Regions from separate parts of the Mucilaginibacter sp. A3364 genome, predicted to be linked through region 3. Evidence: riboswitches for the same ligand, from Rfam matches in the RefSeq annotation. Region 3 holds a riboswitch; each other region holds the start of a gene.
What was found. A riboswitch is a leader RNA that binds a small molecule or an ion and turns the genes downstream of it on or off. The one in region 3 is predicted to bind S-adenosylmethionine.
Positions count from the first base shown of each region.

Region 1: linked by a shared signal. The riboswitch ahead of metH (methionine synthase) and the one ahead of AC59JT_RS08405 (homoserine O-acetyltransferase family protein) in region 3 are both predicted to bind S-adenosylmethionine.
Region 2: linked by a shared signal. The riboswitch ahead of AC59JT_RS13250 (peroxiredoxin family protein) and the one ahead of AC59JT_RS08405 (homoserine O-acetyltransferase family protein) in region 3 are both predicted to bind S-adenosylmethionine.

Region 1 is NZ_JCAWED010000002.1:107,539-112,809, forward strand. It holds gene metH (methionine synthase) at 8-3,694, opposite strand; SAM riboswitch class I at 3,872-3,984, opposite strand; gene AC59JT_RS13145 (murein L,D-transpeptidase catalytic domain-containing protein) at 4,064-4,666, opposite strand; gene AC59JT_RS13150 (Bax inhibitor-1/YccA family protein) at 4,697-5,271, opposite strand, start outside.
Region 2 is NZ_JCAWED010000002.1:135,898-141,168, reverse strand. It holds gene AC59JT_RS13260 (cysteine desulfurase family protein) at 1-766, shown strand, start outside; gene AC59JT_RS13255 (protein-disulfide reductase DsbD domain-containing protein) at 785-1,231, shown strand; SAM riboswitch class I at 1,671-1,786, shown strand; gene AC59JT_RS13250 (peroxiredoxin family protein) at 2,036-3,355, shown strand; gene AC59JT_RS13245 (peroxiredoxin family protein) at 3,383-4,687, shown strand; gene AC59JT_RS13240 (YceI family protein) at 4,788-5,271, shown strand, end outside.
Region 3 is NZ_JCAWED010000001.1:1,861,111-1,866,381, forward strand. It holds gene mqnE (aminofutalosine synthase MqnE) at 1-890, opposite strand, end outside; gene AC59JT_RS08395 (hypothetical protein) at 1,003-1,539, opposite strand; gene AC59JT_RS08400 (trans-sulfuration enzyme family protein) at 1,627-2,742, shown strand; SAM riboswitch class I at 2,822-2,932, shown strand; gene AC59JT_RS08405 (homoserine O-acetyltransferase family protein) at 3,152-4,210, shown strand; gene AC59JT_RS08410 (homoserine dehydrogenase) at 4,210-5,271, shown strand, end outside.

The sequences.
Region 1 (5,271 bases), on a different contig from region 3:
GACATATTTAGTAATTCAAGTTCGGTCCCAACCAACGCTCCACCGTCTCCACACTCATATTCTTCCTCACGGCATAATCCTCTATCTGGTCTTTACTGATCTTGTTCAGGCCAAAGTAACGCGATTGCGGGTGCGCGAAATAGAACCCGCTTACCGATGCGGCCGGCATCATGGCCAGGCTTTCGGTGAGGTACATGTGGGCATTGTCTTCGGCTTTAAGCAAGTCGAATAGCGTTGTTTTTTCGGTATGCTCAGGGCAAGCCGGGTAGCCCGGTGCGGGGCGGATACCTTGGTATTCTTCTTTAACTAACTCTTCGTTGGTCAGGTTCTCGTTTGCTGCATAACCCCAATATTCTTTACGTACCAACTCGTGCATTTTTTCGGCGAAGGCTTCGGCTAAGCGGTCGGCAATAGCTTTTACCATGATGCTGTTGTAGTCGTCGTGATCTTTCTCGTATTGGGCTACTAACTCGTCGCAGCCTAAACCAGTGGTTACCGCAAAGCCGCCGAAGTAATCGGCTACGCCGCTTTCTTTTTCGGCTACAAAATCTGACAAGGCATAGTATGGATCGCCTTTTACCTTTTCTGATTGCTGGCGGAGAGTGTGTATGCGTGATAATAGTTGTGTACGGCTTTCGTCGGTGTACAACTCAATATCATCGCCCACGGTATTTGCCGGCCAAAAACCGATAACGCCGTTTGCTTGTAAGCGGTTGTTGTCTACTATATCTTTCAGCAGAGCCTGAGCGTCGTCAAAAAGCTTTTTAGCTTCATCGCCTACAAACTTGTCCTCAAATATTTTAGGGTAGCTGCCGCGAAGTTCCCAAGTGTGGAAGAACGGCGTCCAATCGATATATGGCACCAACTCTTTCAGCGGATAGCTTTCAAAAACCTTGGTACCGGTAAAGGCCGGTTTGGGCGCTACTTTATCCAAATCTATTTTAAATTTATCGGCACGCGCCTGTTCAAGCGTTACAAAACGCTTGTCTGATTTTTTATTGGCGTGAGCCTCGCGGGCCTTAGCATATTCGTCTTTAATGCCTTGGATGTAGCCGTCGCGGGTATCCTTGTTCATCAGGTTACTGCAAACGGTTACGCTGCGCGATGCATCCAATACGTGTATGGCGGCGCCCGAATAGTTAGGGTCGATCTTTACAGCGGCGTGTATGCGCGAGGTAGTTGCACCGCCAACGATCAGCGGAATAGTAAAGCCTTCGCGTTCCATTTCCTTAGCGAAATGCACCATCTCATCCAGTGATGGGGTGATCAAACCGCTCAGGCCAATAATATCTACGTTTTGTTTTTTGGCTTCTTCAATTATCCGCTGCGCGGGAACCATAACGCCAAGGTCAATGATCTCGAAATTATTACAAGCTAAAACCACGCCTACAATGTTTTTACCGATATCATGCACGTCGCCTTTAACGGTTGCCATTAATATTTTACCGGCGTTGGCTCTTCCGGCATCTGCATCGCCGCCGGCATCAATTAATTTTTGTTTTTCCAGTTCGATGAAAGGTAACAGGTACGCCACGGCCTTTTTCATCACACGGGCCGATTTTACGACCTGTGGCAGGAACATTTTACCCGCGCCAAATAGATCGCCCACAATGTTCATACCGTCCATCAGGGGACCTTCAATTACTTCCAGCGGCCTGTCGTATTTTTGGCGTGCTTCTTCCACGTCGGCGTCCAGGTACTCGATAATACCTTTTACCAAGGCGTGCGACAAGCGTTCTTCTACGGGGCCTTTTCGCCATTCTTCATCGCGCACAACCTCTTTGCCTTTGCTTTTTACGGTATCGGCGTATTCAACCAATCGCTCGGTGGCGTCGTCGCGGCGGTTAAGCAGCACGTCTTCAACCAGCTCGAGCAGTTGCTTATCAATCTCTTCGTAAACCTCCAGCATACCGGCGTTTACAATGCCCATGTCCATACCGGCTTTGATGGCATGGAACAGGAAGGCCGAGTGCATCGCCTCGCGCACTACGTTATTACCGCGGAAAGAAAAGGAAATATTACTTACACCACCGCTCACTTTAGCGTACGGCAGGTTTTGTTTTATCCAGCGGGTAGCTTCAATAAAATCTACCGCGTAGTTGTTGTGTTCCTCCAAACCGGTTGCAACGGTAAGGATGTTAGGGTCGAAAATGATATCCTGCGGGGGAAAACCTATCTCGTTCACCAAAATATCGTACGAACGCTTACATATCTCTATCCGGCGCTGGTAATTATCAGCCTGACCTGTTTCGTCAAAAGCCATCACTACCGTGGCGGCACCATAGCTTAATATTTTGCGGGCGTATTCTTTAAACTTCTCCTCGCCTTCTTTCAGCGAGATGGAGTTTACAATACCCTTACCTTGTATACATTTTAAACCTGCCTCAATAACCGACCATTTTGATGAGTCGATCATGATAGGCAGTTTGGCAATATCAGGTTCAGAAGCTACCAGGTTCAGGTATTTCACCATTACAGCTTCCGAGTCGATCATACCCTCGTCCATGTTGATGTCTATCACCTGGGCGCCACCTTCAACCTGTTGGGCAGCTACCGATAGCGCTTCTTCATAATTCTCGGCCAAGATCAGCTTCGAGAATTTTGGCGAACCGGTGATATTGGTACGCTCACCCACATTCACAAAAATACTTTCGGGAGTTATGGTAACGGCTTCTAAACCGCTCAGGCGCATGTTTGGAGCTACCTCAGGTACCAAACGTGCAGGATACTTTTCTGCACGTTCGGCTATGCATTTAATGTGGTCGGGCGTGGTACCGCAGCAACCGCCAACAATGTTCACCAGACCGTCTTTCATAAAGTCGTCTACCTGGTGGGCAGTTTCGTGCGGGGTTTCGTCATACTGACCAAACTCGTTTGGCAAACCGGCATTGGGATAAGCCGATATAAATACATCTGCCTTTTCAGAAAGTTCCTGAATGTGCGGGCGCATTTCACGGGCACCCAAAGCGCAATTTAAACCTACTGATAACAGGTTAGCGTGGCGGATAGAATTCCAGAACGCCTCAACGGTTTGGCCCGAAAGGGTACGGCCTGAAGCATCGGTAATAGTACCCGATATCATGATGGGCAAATGTTTGCCGCTTTCCTGCGCGTATTTATCGGCAGCAAATAAAGCTGCTTTGGCATTCAGGGTATCAAATATGGTTTCAATCAACAAAACGTCCGATCCGCCATCAACCAAACCACGAATCTGATCGTAGTAAGCATTAGCCAGATCATCAAAAGTAACGGCACGGTAACCCGGGTCGTTCACATCAGGCGATAATGATGCAGTACGATTTGTAGGACCAACAGCACCGGCCACAAAGCGGGGTTTGTTGGGCGTTTTTAAATTATATTCATCAGCAACCTCACGGGCCAGGCGTGCGCCTTCGTAGCTCATTTCATAAGCCAGCTCTTCCATATGGTAGTCGGCCAGGGAAATTACTTGCGTGCTGAAGGTATTGGTTTCGATGATATCGGCACCGGCATCCAGGTACTCGGCATGTATAGCTTTGATCACGTCCGGGCGCGTTAAGTTCAGCAGGTCATTATTACCTTGCAGGTCGCTGTGGTGATCTTTAAATCTTTCTCCACGAAAATCTTTTTCGGTTAGCTGGTACCGTTGTATCATGGTACCCATAGCGCCGTCAATGATCAGAATACGTTTTTTGAGTTCGTCTTTTATATTCATTGTCTGTTAGATATGAGAAGTGAGATTTGAGATATGAGAAAGCATATCTATCACCGCTCATCGATCAGATACTGAAATACGGTTGGCAAAACCGAGATAACATCTCATGTCTCACATCTCACATCTCATATCTAAAAAAGCTTATGCTGAAGGTCGGATCAATCAAATTTTGACTCTCGCTTATCTGTCCATCTGCCGGTTAAAACTGATGAGTAGAATGTAGCACCTTGTTGAGTAACAGGTTGCTAAGACATCGCAGGGTCCAGTCCCTCCGCCTTTCTGTATAAGCAGTGCAAAGATGCGTAATTAAGTTGTAATGTGCAAGAGGCTAAGCGTAACCGATACGCCTCGATTAGTGGATATTACATGCTAATTATATATCCACATCAACACCGGTTTACTTTGCGCGCGCAGTAAGGCATCAACCAGCTTCATGGTATTGTTTGATATGGCCGGGCAGCCCCAACCTTCGGGTGTACCATCCGGGTAAACCTCTTGCTCGGGCACACGCTCCCACGAGTGAAATACAATTTGACGACCCAAGGCTTTGTTGTTGCTTGCCTCTAAACCATTTAAAAAATACTTTACATGTATGCCCCAGCCGCTATATCCACGACCCATAATTTTGTATTTCCCTAAGGCTGTGCAATGACTGCCATCGGCATTACTGAACTGCGGCTTATCTTTAGACCACACGCCTGCCCATGGGGAAGTACCGCAACCATGGCTCACCAAACCGGCTATATGTATGGCATTTTTACGCATATCCCAAACCATAAAGCGCTTTACGCCCGATGGCAGGCTCATGTCAATTAAAATACTGTAGCGGATATTATAGCCTTTTTGCTTCGCGAATTGCAGGGCTTCTTTAGCTTTTTGGCGGGTGCGGTTGGTATCTATCCGCTGCGCGGACGCTGCAAATGTGAGCAGAAACAAAAATGCCGGCAAAAATCTGCAAACTAGTTTGTACATCTTTTACCGGCAAGTATTTTTTGTTAGTTATTATCTTCTGCTTCCAAATATGCGAAGCATTGACATAAATAAGTTGATGAATGTAGTATAAAGCACGTATGCTCCTATGATCACTAATTTTTTTGATTCGGCGCTACCATATTCCAAACCTGCACCTATGCGTTTTAACATTTGCACGTAAAAAGCAGTTAAACCTATCATTACGGCCATAAACACAAAGCTCAGAATATACTGTAATGTATCGCTTCCCATAAAGAAATTAACCAAGCTAACCACAAATGCCCCTATAAAGATAGTATACATTATAGAACCGAATTTGGTAAGGTCTTGCTGAGTAGTGTAACCGGCGATAGCCATTACTGCAAACACGGCGGCAGAACTTAAGAATACCGTAAATATTGAACTCGCGGTATAAATAAGGCCGATAATACTTAGGCTTATGCCAATAGTTAATGCATAACCGAAAAATAAAGCCACCAACACAGGGTAACTAATACGCGTGTAGCCAAAATTCATTACCAGGTTAAAGGCTAGCGGAGCAAATAAGGCAACGTAACCTATGGTAGTAAATTTACCTACAGTGGGGTCGATTATTAAACTTAACA
Region 2 (5,271 bases), on a different contig from region 3:
CCTGGATATTAACCACATGGATGATTTGTTGCGTTATTATAAAGGGCGTTCGCTGGTATCGGTAATGCATGCCAATAACGAGATAGGTAACCTGAACAATATCGAGCTGATAGGCGAGGTCTGTAATAGCAGGGGCGCATTATTTCACTCGGACACGGTACAGACCGTGGGGCACTACAGGCACGACCTGGCTAAACTGAAAGCGCATTTTATAGCGGCATCGGCACATAAATTTCACGGGCCGAAAGGTGTTGGCTTTTTATATTGCCGTAATGGCATACAGCTAACACAACTATTGCACGGCGGCGGGCAGGAACGCAAGCTACGTGCAGGTACAGAAAACATACACGGCATTGTTGGCCTGGCCAAAGCTTTAGAGATAGCTTACGCTGATATTGACAGCCACCGTGTTTACATACAAGGATTGAAGGAGAGGATGATAGCCAAACTGCGCGAGCAAATAGGCGATGTGCGGTTTAACGGAAACTCGGCCATTGCAAGCGACAGCCTGTACACGGTATTAAACGCCAGCTTGCCGGTAAGCAATACAGGTATTAACTTGTTGGAGTATTTGGATCAGAACGATATTTCGGTATCGGGCGGTAGTGCCTGCTCGGCGGGTTTGGCATCGCATGTGTTGAGGGCTTTGGGGGTTGATACCTCTCGCAATAACATCCGGTTCTCGTTCAGCAAATACAATACGGCCGAAGAGATCGACCATACGGTTGAAAAGCTATCGGCTATATATGAAGCCATAGCTGCATAATAACATACATCACCTACAATGAAAATATATATAATAAGCGCCTGCATTTTACTGGCAAGCGTTTGCGCTAAAGCGCAGATACAGACCCCGGTTAAATGGGCCTATGCTGCCAAAAAAATAAACGCTACCGAAGCTGTGGTATATTTAAAAGCCAGCATTGATAAAGGCTGGCACATTTACTCGCAGCACGTGGCCGATGGTGGGCCGGTAAAAACCAGTTTCGCCTTTGCCAAATCTAACGATTACGCGCTGGTGAGCAAAACTACCGAGCCGCAGCCCAAAAAGAAATTTGAGCGGGCATTTGATATGAATGTAACTTACTTTGAAAACACCGTAGTGTTTCAACAAAAAATAAAATTGGTAAACAGTGACCCCATTGTAAAAGGCACGTTAAGCTATATGGTTTGCAGCAACAAGGAGTGTTTACCGCCCGAAGAGGTTAACTTTTTGATAGAATTGAAATAAGAGAACAACAACGCTAATATTAAAGATACTAAGTCGATCCTCCACCAATTGATTTATTATTTACAACAGAATAATAAACAAATGAAAAACATTTACGCACCCATTAGTACCATTTGCCACCACGTAGCAACCAACCCTAAGGTTGTTATACAAAACTGTTGTTGCCGTTAAGCTGCAGTCTATCAGCTAATCAAAAAAATATATTCATAAAGATTAACGTCCTGGCGTTGTGCAGGGGCAAGGCTTTATGCAATGGTGGAACTTCATTTAGTTAAACTTCTGCCGCGGCGACCAGGACGTTAATTCGTAAAATACCCGCTTGAAAACAGCGAAAAACAATTGTTTAAATAAATACTACAAAATCTATAGATTTTTATTTGGATTGTAAATTTTAATTGATACCTTTACACCATCTAATTAACCCCACCATTAATTAGTTGATTTATTCAGAAAAAGGGAGAGGAAGTCTCGATGATCTTTTAGCAACTTTTCGTTCCACCGCGAAATAAGTGCTCTACTTTATCCGGAAGGAAATTTATCACCGGATAATAAATTAACTAAGTGTTATGAAAAATTTGAAGAACCAAAATTTAAGCAAACAACCGGCCGTCGCCCCACCACGATGTTGTTGTATGTGCATGTAGTTTCCGCACAATAAGCTCGATTTAAATTTACTGTAAGCTTTAAGTATCAATGTGTAATTGATGCTGCAGGAACCGTTATGCCTCAAATTTCTGTTACACTTTCTTAAAAATTAATTAAGCAAGTAGAAAATAGTATTAACAACATTAATCTGTACAAACAATGAAATTTTCAAACTATCTATCAAAAGCAAAATGCCTTAGTGTGGGCGTTTTATTTAGTGGTGCTGCCCTGGCCGGCGATAAACCATCTGCTAAATTTATTAAAGAGGGTGTATGGCGCGGCGTATTCAATGTAGCCGAATCGCAAGTACCTTTCAATTTTGAATTTAAGGGGAAAGATCCGGAGCATGCTGTATTTACCTTAATAAACGGCAGCCGTCGTGATGATTTTCACGTGCAGCGCCTGGGTAAAGATTCGGTATATGTTAAAATGAACACTTACGATGCCGCCCTGGTAGCCAAAATCAATGATGACAATACCATTAGCGGCGAATACCGCAGCCTGGTACCGGGTTTCCGTGGTAACTCGTTACCTTTTACTGCCGAGCATGGCAAAACATACCGTTTTGTTGAGCCTGGTAAAGACGTAGAGCCTACCGCCAACCTTAACGGCAAATGGGAAATTAAAACCTACAGTAAAGAAGCTGTCCCTGCATCTATCGCCCTCATCAAACAAAATGGCAACAAACTAACCGGTGTGATCATGACCGTAGTGGGCGATACCCGCGAGCTGGAAGGCACTATACAAGGTGGCGAGTTCGCGCTGAGCGGTTTTACCGGCCCTAGCCCTTTTATTGTAAAAGGTAAAGTAAACGCAGATGGTACGCTAAGCGGCGAGCAAGGTTTCGGTATCTACAAAAACCTAAAGTTTGATGCCGCTAAGAAAGAAGATATTGAACTACCCGATCCGTACAAAATTACCTTCCTGAAAGAAGGCTTTAAAAAGCTGGATTTCTCTTTCCCTAACATTAATGGTAAAGAGCAGGTATCATTAAGTAATGATAAATACAAAGGTAAAGTAGTGATCATTGAGATCATTGGTACCTGGTGCCCTAATTGCACGGATCAAACCGTGTTTCTGTCGCCTTGGTTTAACAAAAACCAAAAACGTGGTGTTGAAGCTATTGCTCTTGGCTTTGAGCAAAAAGATAGCCTGGCTTATGCCCAGTACACTTTAGGTAAGCTGCGCGATAAATACAACATTAAATATGACATAGCATTTGGTGGTTTGGCTGATAAAAAACTGGTATCGCAAAAATTACCTGCGTTGAATAAATTCATCGCTTTCCCAACTACCATCATCATCGATCGTAAAGGCGAAGTGCGCGAGATATACACCGGCTACACCGGCACCGTAACCGGCAAATACCACGAAGAATACGAAAAGAAATTTAACAAACTATTAGACGAGTTGCTGGCCGAACCGGTACCAACCAACACCGCGCAGGTAGCCGACGCTAACCCGGTACAAGGCAAATAATTTATCACTACCTAAAAAACGATCCATATGAAAACTAAAAACTTAAAAGCGCTATTGGCCGGTGTGTTGTTTACCGGCGCGGCTTTCGCAGGCGATAAAGAGCCTGCCGCAAAAAACATTAAAGAAGGTGTTTGGCGCGGTGTGTTTACCGTGGCCGAATCAAAAGTACCTTTCAACTTTGAATACAAGGGGAAAGATATTGAGCATGCCGTATTCACCCTGCTAAACGGAACTCGCCGGGACGATTTCCATGTGCAAAGAATAGGTAAGGATTCGGTATTCATCAAAATGAATACTTATGATGCTGCCATCGTAGCCAAAATAAACGATGACAACACCATAAACGGCGAGTACCGCAGCCTGGTACCTGACTTCCGTGGCAACTCACTGCCATTTGTGGCCGAGCATGGCAAAAGCTACCGCTTTGTGGAGCCGGGTAAAGATGTGGCGCCAACAGCCAACCTTACCGGTAAATGGGAACTGAAAGTGTACTCGAAGGAGCAAGTACCAAACAAGGTTGCCATTTTAAAACAAACAGGCAACAAGCTAACCGGCGTTATTTTACAGGTAACCGGCGACAGCCGCGAGCTGGAAGGCACCGTACAAGGCGACCAGTTTGAGCTATCAGGCTTTAGCGGCCCCAGCCCTAAAATTTATCGCGGCAAAATAAACGCCGATGGTACTTTAAGCGGCGAGATTGGCGCGGGTATTTATGACAATACCAGGTTTGATGCGGTGAAAGATGAAAAAGCCGAACTGCCTGATCCCTACAAACTCACCTTCCTGAAAGAAGGCTACAAAAAGCTGGATTTTACCTTCCCTGATCTTACCGGCAAACCGGTTTCGTTAAGCGATGACAAATACAAAGGTAAAGTAGTCATTGTGGAGATAGTAGGTACCTGGTGCCCTAACTGTACAGATCAAACCGTGTTTCTTTCGCCATGGTTTAACAAAAACCAGAAACGAGGTGTGGAGGCCATTGCCATTGGTTTTGAGCAAAAGGATAGCCTGCAATATGCCCAATACACTTTAGGCAAGCTGCGCGATAAATACAATATCAAATACGATATCCTGTTTGGTGGTCTGGCCGATAAAAAACTGGTATCGCAAAAACTGCCCGCGTTGAATAAGTTCGTTGCTTTCCCAACTACCATCATCATCGACCGTAAGGGCGAAGTGCGCGAAATATACACCGGCTACACCGGCACCGTAACGGGCAAGTATTATAAAGATTACGAAAAGAAATTCAATACCCTGTTAGATCAGCTGTTGGCAGAGGAAGCACCCGCCACTGCATCAGCTAACGCAAGTGAGCAAGTAACCGGACGATAACATAAAAACTAAACTATTAACTGATCAATAGCCAACCTGGTGCGGGTTCATAGGTCCTCCCGCGCCGGGTTTTACATCCACTAAACAAAAACATAAAAAAATGAAATTAACATTAAGCCTGGCCGCAGTGGCAATTGCATCATTAAGCGCAATATCAGGCACCGTTCCGCCAAAAAAATCAGTAAAGAGATCATTAACTACAATTGCAACAAAACCTGCTAAGCCGGTTGTTTTTACGGCCGACACCAAAGCCAGCAAACTAACCTGGCTTGCCAAAAAAGCTACCGGCGAGCATGCAGGCAACGTAGCCATAAGCGATGGCAGCTTCACTTTAGAGGATAACAACCTGAAAGCCGCCACCTTTAACATTGATACCCGCACCATTACCGATACGGATATTGCCGATGCCGAAGGTAACGCCAAACTGGTTGGCCACTTAAAAAGCGCCGATTTCTTCAGCGTGGAAGCGCACCCTAAAGCAACGTTTGTGCTAACCAGCGCAACCAAAGCTACGGGCAATACTTATGATGTGAAGGGCAACTTAACCATTAAAGGTATTACCAACCCGGTAAGCTTCCCGGCTA
Region 3 (5,271 bases):
TCCAGGTAAATGCGCGATATGGCATAATTACGCAAATCCTCAACCACCGGAACCTCGGGCACGTTAGACATCTGGTTATCCTTATTACGGAACTTCAACGGGATAAACGTTTGGAAACCACCCGTACGATCCTGCAACTGGCGTAGGCGTTCCATGTGGTCAACCCGGTGCCAGTGCTGCTCAATATGGCCGTAAAGCATGGTAGCGTTTGAGCGTGCACCCAGTTTGTGCCATTCTTCGTGTATAGCTAACCATTGGTCGGCGGTACATTTGTCTTTGGCAATCTGGTCGCGTATTTCCTGGTGGAAGATCTCGGCACCACCGCCGGGGATAGATTCCAGGCCTGCATCCAGCATCATTTTCATGCCGGTGGGGTAGTCTATCTTAGCTTTTTTGAAGATGTAGTGATATTCAACCGGCGTTAATGCTTTCACGTGCAGATCTGGCCGATGCGCTTTGATACGTTTAAAAAGCTCGACATAAAACGGCACATCATACTGTGGTAACACGCCACCTACAATGTGTACCTCGGTAACGGGTTCGTTATCGTATTTTTTTACGATATCGAACATCTCGTCCATGGTGTACTCCCAGCCTTCCTCCTTCTGTTTCAGCAGGCGCGAATACGAGCAAAACTTGCAGTCGTAAACGCAAAGGTTGGTGGGTTCGATATGAAAATTGCGGTTGAAATAAGTTGTGTTGCCGTGGCGCTTTTCGCGAATGTAGTTGGCCAATACGCCAAGGTAGCTTAGTTCGCCTTTTTCGTAGAGGATCACACCTTCATCAAAAGTGATGCGCTCGTTGTGGAGTACTTTTTCTGCAATGCGTTTTAAATCAGCAGATAAGCCCGGATCCTGTAATAATACCTGTAAATTACCTGGTACTTCCATTTAATAAAACGTTTAAACAAAGGTAGCAAAATGCTGCAATTTTGCAGTGCTTTGCTATATATAACCCGTGTTTAAACAAATAGTATGACGCTTATCTTACAGTAGCAGGCCGTTAGTTAGTTTTGATGATAGATTTTATTTCGGCGCCAATAAAACAACCTTCAAGGCAGCCGCTTTTACGTTGGTAGCCTGCTTTTGATATCATGCCGTTGTTACCGGCTTCGAAGAAAATATCGTAACGATCTTTAGCCTGTGTTAACCAGGTAGTTTTGGTAAACGAGTAAATATCATCTAAAGCATAAAGGTTGGCACCTTCTCCGCCATGGCTGTTTAGGGTTTTTTCGTTTTCGTGCCACTCTGTACTTAGGTAGTAGGCACCGGTATTATTACTGACCCTGTATTCGTAAAACCAGTAATCTCGGGTCGTAACCTGGCCATTTTTAATGGTTAGTTTGGTTTCCGAATAAGCAAAGTTTAAAGGACGTTGTACTGCAACGTATGAATAGTTGTTATTTGCGTTTGATTTAAACGTTTCAAAAGCTTTTAAACTTTTCTCGTAGTCATTAGTAACCGCGTCCTTTTTGGTGCACGAGGAAATAAGCACGATCAACGAAAGCATGCTTAAGGTTATATATTTAAAAAAGTTCATGTCTGCTTAAATTGGTTATTAAGTACATAAAGTTACATAATTGTAACAGTATTATGGTAAATAATATGGTAATTTGATATGCTTAATATGAAAACAGAAACCATTGCCATACACGCCGGCAACCATGCCGATGCCGCTACCGGAGCCGTTATACAACCGATAGTTCTATCAACTACGTTTATCCGTAACGCGGACGGTAGTTATACCGATGGCTACATTTACAGCAGGGCTTCAAACCCTAACCGCACTTCCTTAGAAAATGTGTTAGCTCAGTTAGAGCAAGGGGCAGATGCGGCAGCCTTTTCATCGGGCAACGCGGCGGGCATGGCTGTATTTCAGTCATTGGCCCCAGGTACGCATGTTATTGCGCCCGATGATATGTATCATGGGTTACGTAACCAGCTTAAAACTTTATTCGCCGGCATTTTAACGTTTGATTTTATTGATGTGAATAATGAGGCTGTTTTAAATGCCCACATCAAACCCGAAACCGGACTAATCTGGATCGAAACCCCATCAAACCCATTATTAAAAATAAGCGACATCAAAAAAATCGTCGCGACAGCAAAACAGCATAACATTAAAGTGGTGTGCGATAATACCTTTGCAACCCCTATTTGCCAGCTACCATTAACCTTAGGTGCCGATATAGTTATGCACTCCAGCACCAAATATTTTGGCGGGCACAGTGACTTAATGGGCGGGGCTCTAATTACTGCAGAAAAAAGCGACTGGTGGGCCAGGATCCGTGCCGTACAAGAAATGGGCGGCGCTATCCCCTCTCCGCAGGATTGTTATTACCTGGCACGTAGTTTGAAAACACTGCCGTACCGTGTACGCGGTCATGTAAGTAATGCACAGCTACTGGCGGAATACTTACAACAGCTTCCAAAAGTTGAACGCGTGTTATACCCCGGTTTACCATCGCATCCCAATCATGAGGTTGCCAAACAGCAAATGCAAAGCTTTGGCGGGGTATTATCATTTTGCTTAAATGGCGGCAAAGAAGAAGCGCACCGTGTTATTAATAAGCTACAACTATTTACCCAAGCCACCAGCTTAGGCGGTGTAGAAAGTTTGATTGAGCACCGTGCTATGATCGAAGGCCCGGATACTAAAACACCGTTTAATTTGCTGCGGGTATCTGTCGGGTTGGAGCATATTGATGACTTAATAGCCGACTTAGAACAAGCTTTGGCTTAAAAAATTTGCACTTTTACCTATCAGCATATATATTTGCAGCTCGGTAGCAATACCATGATCAATTCCCTCATACGGTTTTGATTTATAAAGAAGTGGCGAGAGATCAGGCTCAATGACCCACTGGCAACCCTCTAAGGTTAGAGATAGGTGCCAATTCCTGGCCCGGTAAATATCCCGGGAAATATAAATTAACAACATGGATAATTTAAAAAACACCCTTCTTCCGCAAATTTTAATTAATGCCCAAAACGGTACCGCGCCTGCTTATTGCATGTGCTATATGTGCCGCTGTTGATCCCTCACCCGTTTATTTTCTCCACAAAAGAAAAATAACGAACAGCGTTAACGGATAAAATATATCCTTTAGCCTCCCTAAAAATCAACACGTTAATTACTATCAACCAAAAAAATGAGCATTTTAACTTATAAGCATACATCACCATTCCAACTCGAGTCGGGCAAAATACTGGCCGAACTTGAAATTGGCTACCACACCTTTGGCACCCTTAATGCCAATAAGGATAACGTGATATGGGTATGCCACGCCCTTACTGCAAACTCCGACGTATTGGATTGGTGGAAAGGCCTTTTCGGCGATGCCGACTATTTTAACCCGAACGAGCATTTTATAGTTTGTGCCAATATATTAGGTTCGGCCTATGGTACTACCAGTCCGCTCAGTGTTGATCCAGCAATCGGCAAGCCATACTTTTTATCGTTCCCCAACATTACTGTAAGGGATATGGCGAAGGCTCATCAGTTACTAGCGCAGCATTTAAAGTTAGATAGCATACATACCGTAATTGGCGGATCATTAGGCGGACAACAAGCTGCCGAGTGGGCCATTATGGAACCTGATTTTATAAAAAACCTGATCCTTATCGCTACCAACGCGCGTCATTCACCGTGGGGTATTGCTTTTAACGAGTCGCAGCGTTTGGCTTTACTGGCAGATGAAACTTATCATGCCGAAACCGTAGATGGCGGTAAAAAAGGTTTAAAAGCCGCACGCAGTATAGCGTTACTATCCTATCGTGGTTATAAAACTTACACGGTTAGTCAGCAGGAAGACGCGGATGCTAACAACGCCGATGATTTCCGTGCAGCCAGCTACCAGAGCTACCAGGGCGATAAACTGGTGAACCGATTTAATGCCTACAGCTATTGGCACCTAACTAAAACCATGGATTCGCACAATGTGGGCCGTAACCGAGGTGGGGTTGAAAAAGCGTTGAGCCTGATCAAAGCGCGTACGCTGGTTATCGGTATTAAATCAGACGTGTTATTCCCGGTTGAAGAACAGCAATACTTATTTCAGCATATACCGCAGGCGGCATTTGCCGAGTTCGACTCGTTTTACGGGCACGACGGTTTTTTAATTGAAACCGGTATCCTTACTAATATTATCACATCATTTTTTAAACAAGACGTAAAGGGAAAGATCATCCAGTTACAGCAAATAGCATAATGAGCAAGAAACTAAATATCGGCCTTTTTGGCTTCGGCGTGGTTGGCCAGGGACTAAATGATATCATCCAGACTAAAAACCTTAACCTTGAAATAAAAAAGATAGCTATTAAAGATGCCAGCAAAAAGCGCTCTTTACCGGCCGAACTTTTTACTACCGACAAAAACGAACTGCTTAACAACCCGGAGATAAACACCATTGTTGAGCTGATAAACGATACCGAAGCGGCTTTTGACATTGTATCAACCGCGCTTAAATCGGGCAAGAACGTAGTATCCGCCAGTAAAAAAATGATAGCCCTGCATTTGGAGGAGCTGATCCAGATACAACAACAATACGGCACATCATTATTGTATGAGGGCGCGGTTTGCGGTAGTATTCCTATCATCCGTAACCTTGAGGAGTATTATGATAATGAGTTGCTGCACTCTATCTGCGGTATATTCAACGGTTCGTCAAACTACATTCTGTCTAAAGGCTTTTTGGAGAACATGGATTATGATGCCGCTTTAAAACTGGCGCAGGACCTTGGCTTTGCCGAAACCAACCCGATAATGGATGTAGGTGGTTTTGATGCGAAATTTAAACTGGTGATAGCCGCGTCGCATGCTTATGGTGTTATTGTAAATCCGGATGAGGTGTTGAACATAGGTATTCAAAACCTGGGAGCAGATGATATTCAGTACGCCCGCGAAAAGAACCTGAAAATAAAACTGGTACCGGTAGCTAAAGAACTGGACGACGAGCATGTTGCCATGTTTGTATTGCCAAAACTGGTTACCGAAACGGAGTTTTTATACAATGTGGAATATGAGTACAACGGCGTAATTGTACAAGCCGCGTTTGCCGATCAGCAATTCTTTTTTGGTAAGGGCGCTGGTGGCCACCCAACAGGTTCGGCTGTGTTATCGGATATTGCTGCTTTACGCTATGACTATGCTTATGAATACAAAAAAACCAAAGCTAGTAAAGGCTTAAACTTTACTAATGATATTGAATTGTGCATTTACCTGCGTTATGAGAGCGACGAACTGCTTGAAGCGTTGAAATTCATCAGCATT